DNA from 4 places in the Enterobacter sp. N5-15 genome. Region 3 is predicted to be linked to each of the others. Evidence: predicted binding sites of a transcription regulator. Region 3 holds the regulator's gene; each other region holds the start of a gene.

Region 1 (2,202 bases), 2.0 Mb from region 3:
GTGCTCGATTGTCTGGTCCCTGGTACCGGAAAAAGCCCAGCTGATGCAGGAGGCGACGCCGGACGCCTTTAACCAGGCGCTGTGCGTGGCGTTTGATAACCGCCTTGGCCTGTGCACGCTTGAAAGCGAGCGTCAGGTATTCCCGCTAACCGGCCGCTACGCGCGTCAGTTTGCCGCGCACCGTCTGGCGCTGGTGGGGGATGCGGCGCATACCATTCATCCGCTGGCCGGGCAGGGCGTTAACCTTGGCTTTATGGACGCGGCGGAGCTGGTTGAGGAGCTGCGTCGCCTGCACCGCGAAGGCAAAGATATCGGTCAGCATCTGTATCTGCGTCGCTACGAACGCAGCCGCAAGCACAGCGCGGCGATGATGCTGGCGGGCATGCAGGGCTTCCGCGAGCTGTTTGCCGGGGCGAATCCGGCGAAAAAACTGCTGCGCGACATTGGCCTCAAGCTGGCCGACACCCTTCCGGGTGTTAAACCTCAACTCCTCCGTCAGGCGATGGGTCTTAACGACCTGCCGGACTGGCTACGTTAATTTAGACCCCTGTCACACTTTATTTTCCCGGCCTCTGCGCCGGGGAAATCCCCTCGTTTGAAATATTCTAATTTCACGTCATTTTTCGCATTAGATAATCTAATGTCGTGTTTTTCTCGTTACGGAAATTCGGCCCGTTTTTCCGCACGAAATATCACCATGTGCTAAATCCTGTTAGATCATTGTTAATTTTGTGCGGGGTTAATCGCATTTTTCCAGTGAATAACTCTGTAGGCTTTTTAGCGTTCTTTAGTCATAAGCTAATGTGATGACCCGTTTTACCTTATGGTTAACCGCCGGTTTCGGTGGTAAGTTCAGGTAAAAGAGAACGTTTGCGTCGGCATTCGGGAACGAGGCCGATACCGGGTTTCACGGTGAATTTTTCAACGAGGACAAGATGGCTCAACAGACTCCTTTGTACGAACAACACGTGTTATGCGGCGCCCGCATGGTGGACTTCCACGGCTGGATGATGCCGCTGCACTACGGCTCGCAGATTGATGAGCACCACGCGGTGCGCACCGATGCCGGTATGTTCGACGTGTCCCACATGACGATTGTCGATCTGCGCGGTAGCCGCACCCGGGAGTTTTTGCGTTATCTGCTGGCAAATGACGTCGCCAAACTGAAGACGCCGGGTAAAGCGCTCTATACCGGCATGCTGAACGCCTCGGGCGGCGTGATTGATGACCTTATCGTCTATTACTTCACTGAAGATTTCTTCCGCCTCGTTGTAAACTCCGCCACCCGCGAAAAAGACCTCTCCTGGATCACCCAACACGCCGAACCTTATGCCATCGACATCACCGTTCGTGACGATCTGTCGCTGATCGCCGTGCAGGGGCCGAACGCGCAGGCGAAAGCCGCGTCTCTGTTTAACGACGAGCAGCGCAAAGCAACCGAAGGCATGAAACCGTTCTTCGGCGTGCAGGCGGGCGATCTGTTTATCGCCACCACCGGCTACACCGGTGAAGCGGGCTACGAAATTGCCATGCCGAACGAGAAGGCCGCTGATTTCTGGCGTGCGCTGGTGGAAGCGGGCGTGAAGCCTGCGGGTCTGGGCGCGCGCGATACGCTGCGTCTGGAAGCGGGGATGAACCTCTACGGTCAGGAGATGGATGAAGGCGTCTCTCCGCTGGCCGCCAATATGGGCTGGACCATCGCATGGGAACCGGCTGACCGCGACTTTATTGGCCGTGAAGCGCTGGAGATGCAGCGCGAGAAGGGCACTGAACAGCTGGTGGGGCTGGTGATGACCGAGAAGGGCGTGCTGCGCGGTGAACTGCCGGTGCGTTTTACCGATGCCGACGGCAATCCTCGTGAAGGCGTGATCACCAGCGGTACCTTCTCCCCAACGCTGGGCTACAGTATTGCACTGGCACGCGTGCCGGCGGGTATTGGCGAAACGGCGGTGGTGCAAATCCGCAACCGCGAAATGCCGGTCAACGTGACCAAACCGATTTTTGTTCGCGCCGGTAAGCCGGTCGCCTAATCATTTTTATCAGGAGAACTTCAATGAGCAATGTGCCAGCAGAACTGAAATACAGCAAAGAACACGAGTGGCTGCGCAAAGAGGCGGACGGCACTTACACCGTAGGGATCACCGAGCACGCGCAAGAGCTGCTGGGCGACATGGTGTTTGTTGACCTGCCTGAAGTAGGCGC
Region 2 (2,202 bases), 870 kb from region 3:
GGCTGACAACGACTTCCTGAACTTCTCCGGCGAAAGCCTGCAGGGTTGGGGCTACTGCGTATTCGCAGAAGTGGTTGAAGGTATGGACGTGGTTGACAAGATCAAAGCCGTCTCTACTGGCCGCAGCGGTATGCACCAGGACGTTCCTAAAGAAGACGTTGTGATTACAAGCGTGACCGTCAGCGAGTAATTGGTGGCGACACTCTTTATTGCGGATCTGCATCTGCAAACGGAAGAACCGGCGATAACCGCCGGTTTTCTGCGTTTTTTACGCGGTGAAGCGAAAAGCGCCGATGCGCTGTACATCCTGGGCGACCTCTTTGAGGCCTGGATTGGCGACGACGACCCTAACCCGCTGCACCGTGAAATGGCCGCCGCCATTCACGCGCTGGTAGATTCCGGCGTTCCCTGCTACTTCATTCACGGCAACCGTGATTTTCTGATCGGCAAGCGCTACGCCCGCGAAAGCGGCATGACGCTGCTGCCGGAAGAGCAGGTGCTCGACCTCTATGGCCGCAAGGTCCTGATCATGCACGGCGACACGCTCTGCACCGACGATACCGGCTACCTGGCGTTTCGCGCCAAAGTCCACACCCCGTGGATCCAAAAGGCGTTTCTTGCTCTGCCGCTGTTTATCCGCAACCGCATCGCCGCAAGAATGCGCGCGGGCAGTAAAGCCGCCAACAGCAGCAAATCCATGACCATCATGGACGTGAACCCGCAGGCCGTGGTGAGCGTGATGGAAAAGCATGGCGTCCAGTGGTTGATCCACGGTCATACCCATCGCCCTGACGTGCATTCCCTTATCGCCAACGGCGAACCGGCCCATCGCGTGGTATTAGGTGCCTGGCATGCCGAAGGTTCCATGGTCAAAGTCACGCCTGAGGGCGTGGAGCTGATCGCGTTTCCGTTTTAATCCCTTCTCAAGATTCATTCTATTTTTTTGAACAATATCGGCAAATTGTTTCGATTTTAATCAGCCCGTGGTCGGCCTATTATTTATCACATCAGGGCAACACGCCCTATCCCAGACAAAATACTTAAGGAATACGACCATGAAATCCATCAAAACTTTCGTTGCAGTTGCTGCTCTCTCCCTGGTTTCTTTCGGTTCTTTCGCGCAGAGCGTGAGCGCAACCGCCTCTACCCTTGACCGCGCAGAAGCGAAAATTGCCGCGCAGGCCGCCGAACAGGGTGCCTCTTATAAAATTACGAGCGCGAAGGTCGACAACCGCGTGTACATGACCGCAGAACTGACTAAATAATCATTGCCGATTGACGAAAACAGACCGCCAGAACGCGGTCTGTTTTGTTATGAATTGATGGCAACAACGGCTCAAGATTTAACCGCGCAACCGTTTTCCTTGCCCGTATAACATGCTATTCTCTGTGCCCTCGAAAGCAGTGTGTTTCGCACCACAGGAGTTTTAAGACGCATGTCTTCCCGCAATAATCCGGCGCGTGTCGCCATCGTGATGGGGTCCAAAAGCGACTGGGCTACCATGCAGTTCGCCGCCGAAATCTTTGAAATCCTGAATGTCCCGCACCACGTTGAAGTGGTCTCCGCGCACCGTACACCGGACAAACTGTTCAGCTTCGCCGAAAGCGCCGAGGAGAACGGTTATGAGGTGATCGTTGCCGGCGCGGGCGGCGCAGCACATCTGCCGGGCATGATTGCCGCCAAAACCCTGGTGCCGGTTCTGGGCGTCCCGGTACAAAGCGCCGCGTTAAGCGGTGTGGATAGCCTCTACTCCATCGTCCAGATGCCGCGCGGTATTCCTGTCGGCACGCTGGCGATTGGTAAAGCGGGCGCAGCGAACGCAGCCCTGCTGGCGGCGCAAATTCTTGCGACGCACGATAAAGCATTGCATCAGCGTCTGGCGGAGTGGCGTAAAGCCCAGACCGACGAAGTGCTGGACAATCCGGACCCGCGGGGTGCGGCATGAAGCAGGTTTGCGTCCTCGGTAACGGCCAGCTAGGCCGCATGCTGCGTCAGGCCGGTGAGCCGCTGGGTATTGCCGTCTGGCCCGTCGGGCTGGATGCTGAACCTGAAGCCGTACCGTTCCACCAGAGCGTGATTACCGCCGAGATCGAACGCTGGCCGGAAACCGCGCTGACCCGCGAGCTGGCGCGTCATAACGCCTTCGTTAACCGCGACGTGTTCCCGATCATTGCCGACCGTCTGACGCAAAAGCAGCTGTT
Region 3 (2,202 bases):
TGACATCAATCACAAAAAATGAGAAGTTAACAAAATGGCAAAAGATTTTTGCCAGAGAAGTAACAATCCGGGGAGTCGGGAGGGAGAAGGCTCTCCCTCCGCGTAAATCAGTGCAGCGCAGCCGTCAGACCGGCCGCGACAATCAGAGCCAGCACAACAACGGTGGTGAACAGCGAAAACTTAAGATCGGAACTCATCAATTTTTCTCCTTTTAATCCCCACACGAAAAGTGAGCTTGCTCATTTTTGCACAGATTACGTCAAAAATCTTCCTGGATTTATACTGATAACCACTTTACCTCTTCCCCTTTTCATCAAGATAGGACAAAATTCCACGCTAAATTTATTAGCGTACCGGCCATTGACCCCCTCCTGACGTCCCGTGTCGTTTTCCCGGCGTGCCGCAATTCAACATTGCGAGATAAGGGTGAGAGAAGGCAAACGTTTACCTTCAAGTTTTTCAGGAGTTTAGGATATGGTCTGGAGTGACATTTAATGGCAACAATTAAAGACGTAGCAAAACGCGCAAACGTTTCCACTACAACCGTATCACATGTAATTAACAAAACCCGCTTCGTGGCGGAAGAGACGCGCAATGCCGTCTGGGCAGCGATCAAAGAGCTGCACTATTCGCCAAGCGCGGTTGCGCGTAGCCTCAAGGTTAATCACACCAAGTCTATTGGATTGCTGGCGACCAGCAGTGAAGCGGCCTATTTTGCCGAGATCATTGAAGCGGTTGAAAAAAACTGCTTCCAGAAAGGCTATACCCTGATTCTGGGCAACGCGTGGAACAGCATTGAAAAACAGCGCGCCTACCTGTCGATGATGGCGCAAAAGCGCGTTGATGGCCTGCTGGTGATGTGTTCCGAGTACCCGGAATCCGTGCTGTCGATGCTGGAAGAGTATCGCCACATTCCCATGGTGGTCATGGACTGGGGCGAAGCGCGCGCGGATTTCACCGATTCCGTTATCGATAACGCCTTTGAAGGCGGCTATATGGCCGGTCGTTATCTGATCGAACGCGGTCACCGCGAGATTGGCGTGATCCCCGGTCCGCTGGAGCGCAACACCGGCGCGGGCCGTCTGGCCGGTTTTATGAAAGCGATGGAAGAAGCGCTGATCAACGTGCCGGAAAACTGGATTGTGCAGGGTGACTTTGAGCCGGAATCGGGCTACCGCGCGATGCAGCAGATTGTCTCCCAGCCGCACCGTCCGACCGCCGTTTTCTGCGGGGGCGACATCATGGCGATGGGCGCGCTCTGTGCTGCCGACGAGCTGGGCCTGCGAGTCCCGCAGGATATTTCTGTGATCGGGTATGACAACGTGCGTAACGCGCGTTTCTTCACGCCAGCGCTGACCACCATTCACCAGCCGAAAGATTCGCTGGGCGAAACGGCCTTCAATATGCTGATGGACAGGATCGTCAACAAGCGTGAAGAGTCGCAGTCCATTGAAGTTCACCCGCGTCTTATCGAACGCCGTTCCGTTGCGGACGGTCCGTTCCGCGACTACCGTCGTTAATCGCTTTACGGGGCCAGCTATGCTGGCTCCCGTAACCATTCCCGGTTTAGCGTTTCGCTATCTCCCAGATAATCCAGCAGCCAGGCCATCGCAGGCGAGACATCATTTTGCTGCCAGGTGAGGCAGCAGGCCGCATCCGGGAACGGATTCTCCAGCGTCAGCTCAACCCACTCTCCGGTATCGATGCGCGGACGCGCGAAATGAACGGGCACCATTGCGACGCACAGTCCGGCGCTGAGGCACGTCGCCGACGATTCCCAGTCGGGGGCCACCACCCGCCGCTGGTTGTCCAGAAGCCAGGTGATACGCTTGGGCAATGAACGGGACGTATCCTCCAGCACCAGCGACGGCCAGTTGCGCAGCGTATCATCGCTCAGCGGCCCTTCCATCGCCGCCAGCGGATGATCGCTTGCCACCACGCACTTCCAGCTCAGCATCCCCATATCGCGAAAGGCGTAACGCCCCCCGACCGGGATCGCCTGCGTGGCCCCAATCGCCATCTCTGCCCTGCCGTCAGCCAGCGCATCCCAGACGCCGTTGAACACCTCCTGCGAGACCCGCAGTTCGACATCCGAAAAATGACGATAGAAGTCGACGATCATCTGCCGGGTGCGTTCCGGCTTAACGATGTTATCCACCGCGATGGAAAGATGTCCCCGCCAGCCGTTAGCGATCTGCTGAC
Region 4 (2,202 bases), 1.6 Mb from region 3:
GCGATCGGCGAAGAAGCGGCCCACCTCGGAACCTTCCATTACCGCGGCGTTGTCCTTATAGGCAGACAGCACGTGGTCAGGAGTTTGCTCCATGGTGTTTTTGATCATTTTGAACAGCGACTTCGGCTGTTGTTCGCCATCAATAATCCAGTCGGCGTTGAAAATCTTGTGGCGGCAGTGCTCAGAGTTAGCCTGCGCGAACATGTAGAGTTCGATGTCGTTCGGGTTACGGTTGAGCTTAACAAACGCATCCTGCAGGTAGTCGATTTCGTCTTCTGCCAGCGCCAGGCCGAGACGCAGGTTGGCGTCAATCAGCGCCTGGCGGCCCTGCCCCAGCAGGTCTACGCTCTGTACCGGCGCAGGCTGATGGTGAGAGAAAAGCTTCTGCGCGTCATCGAGAGAGGCAAATACGCTCTCCATCATGCGATCGTGCAGTTCAGCCGCAACCGCCTGCCACTGCGCGTCGCTCAGGGTAGAGGCTTCCACGTAGTACGCCACGCCGCGTTCCAGACGGTTAATCTGGTTCAGGCCACAGTTGTGGGCGATGTCGGTGGCTTTGGAAGACCAGGGGGAGATGGTGCCCGGACGAGGCGTCGCAAGGATCAGTTTGCCGGTTGGCGTATGGCTGCTCAGGCTTGGACCATACTTGAGCAGGCGTTCCAGCTGTACGCGCTCCTCTGCATTCAGGGGGGCATTCAGGTCAGCAAAATGGACATACTCAGCGTAAATATTGCTTACCGGAAGGTCGGCCGCCTGAAAACGTGCCAGCAGTTTAGTGATACGGAAGGCAGACAGTGCAGGCGAACCACGCAGAATTTCCATCATAAGTCTCTCGTCTTCGAAGCGCCGGGGCGCTTACAGTGTGCGCAAGGGGGGAAAACGGGCGTCATTATAGAGAATCCTGAGCGCCGACGAAACCGTTTGCGTCGAAATAAAATTTGCACGGAGATTTAACAATAGATGTGACCTGTCTCTCTAATTGGTTGCCAAGTGGCGCAAGTTTACGCAAAATGCCGCTCATTCAATGGCAAACCTTATGATTAACATGGCTACAGCAGACTGAGGCAACCGGCGTCGCAGAGAATTAACTAATTGAAAAAATTAAAGATTAATTATCTGCTCATCGGCATTGTAACGTTGCTGCTGGCAGTGGCCCTCTGGCCTTCCATCCCCTGGTTCGGCAAAGCCGAAAACCGTATCGCCGCCATTCAGGAGCGGGGGGAATTGCGCGTCAGTACCCTCAACTCTCCACTGATTTACAGCGACATCAACGGCAAAATCATTGGCCTGGATTACGAGCTGGCACAACAGTTCGCCGATTATCTTGGCGTGAAGCTTAAAATCACCGTCCGCCAGAATATCAACCAGCTGTTTGACGACCTCGATAACGACGATGCCGATATGCTTGCCGCCGGGCTGGTGTATAACAGCGAGCGCAGCAAGAACTACCAGCCAGGCCCGACCTACTATTCCGTTTCGCAGCAGCTGGTTTACCGCGTCGGGAGTCTTCGCCCGCGCTCGCTGGCCTCGATTAACGATCGGCAGCTGACGATTGCGCCCGGACACGTGGTGATTGACGATCTGCGTGAACTCAAGGAGAAGAAATATCCCGACCTGAGCTGGACGGTGGATCCGAAACTCGGTACGACCGAGCTGCTGGAGCAGGTAAAAGACCAGAAAGTGCCCTACACCATCGCCGATTCGGTTGCGATCAGCCTGTTCCAGCGGGTGCATCCTGAAATCGCCGTGGCGCTGGACGTCACCGACGAGCAGCCCGTGACCTGGTTTAGCCAGCTTGATGACGATCAGACCTTCTCTGCCGCGATGCTCGATTTCTTCAACACCATCAATGAAGACGGTACCCTGGCGCGTCTCGAGGAGAAGTACCTCGGGCACGGTGATGACTTTGACTACGTTGACACCCGCAGCTTCCTGCGCGCGGTAGACAGCGTCCTGCCGGACCTGCAGCCGCTGTTCGAAAAATACGCCCAGGAGATTGACTGGAAGCTGCTGGCGGCTATTTCGTATCAGGAATCTCACTGGGACACCCAGGCCACGTCGCCCACGGGCGTACGCGGTTTGATGATGTTAACCAAAAATACCGCGCTGAGCCTGGGCGTCAATGACCGTACCGATGCCGAACAGAGCATCAGCGGCGGTGCGCGCTATCTGCAGGATATGATGGCCAAAGTACCGGAAACG

Evidence for each region. The regulator PurR, encoded in region 3, represses purine synthesis genes. The targets are predictions, from matches to a motif close to CANGCAAACGTTTGCNTG.
Region 1: the regulator PurR is predicted to act here: its motif matches at 860-877, upstream of gcvT (glycine cleavage system aminomethyltransferase GcvT).
Region 2: the regulator PurR is predicted to act here: its motif matches at 1,349-1,366, upstream of purE (5-(carboxyamino)imidazole ribonucleotide mutase).
Region 4: the regulator PurR is predicted to act here: its motif matches at 911-928, upstream of purL (phosphoribosylformylglycinamidine synthase).

The regions. Positions count from the first base shown of each region.
Region 1 is NZ_CM170150.1:3,973,338-3,975,539, reverse strand. It holds gene ubiI (FAD-dependent 2-octaprenylphenol hydroxylase) at 1-538, shown strand, start outside; gene gcvT (glycine cleavage system aminomethyltransferase GcvT) at 936-2,030, shown strand; gene gcvH (glycine cleavage system protein GcvH) at 2,054-2,202, shown strand, end outside.
Region 2 is NZ_CM170150.1:1,152,172-1,154,373, reverse strand. It holds gene ppiB (peptidylprolyl isomerase B) at 1-190, shown strand, start outside; gene lpxH (UDP-2,3-diacylglucosamine diphosphatase) at 194-916, shown strand; gene AC2TE5_RS05340 (YdgH/BhsA/McbA-like domain containing protein) at 1,056-1,265, shown strand; gene purE (5-(carboxyamino)imidazole ribonucleotide mutase) at 1,437-1,946, shown strand; gene purK (5-(carboxyamino)imidazole ribonucleotide synthase) at 1,943-2,202, shown strand, end outside.
Region 3 is NZ_CM170150.1:2,023,298-2,025,499, reverse strand. It holds gene cydH (cytochrome bd-I oxidase subunit CydH) at 108-197, opposite strand; gene purR (HTH-type transcriptional repressor PurR) at 495-1,520, shown strand; gene punR (DNA-binding transcriptional activator PunR) at 1,538-2,202, opposite strand, start outside.
Region 4 is NZ_CM170150.1:3,597,972-3,600,173, forward strand. It holds gene purL (phosphoribosylformylglycinamidine synthase) at 1-825, opposite strand, end outside; gene mltF (membrane-bound lytic murein transglycosylase MltF) at 1,093-2,202, shown strand, end outside.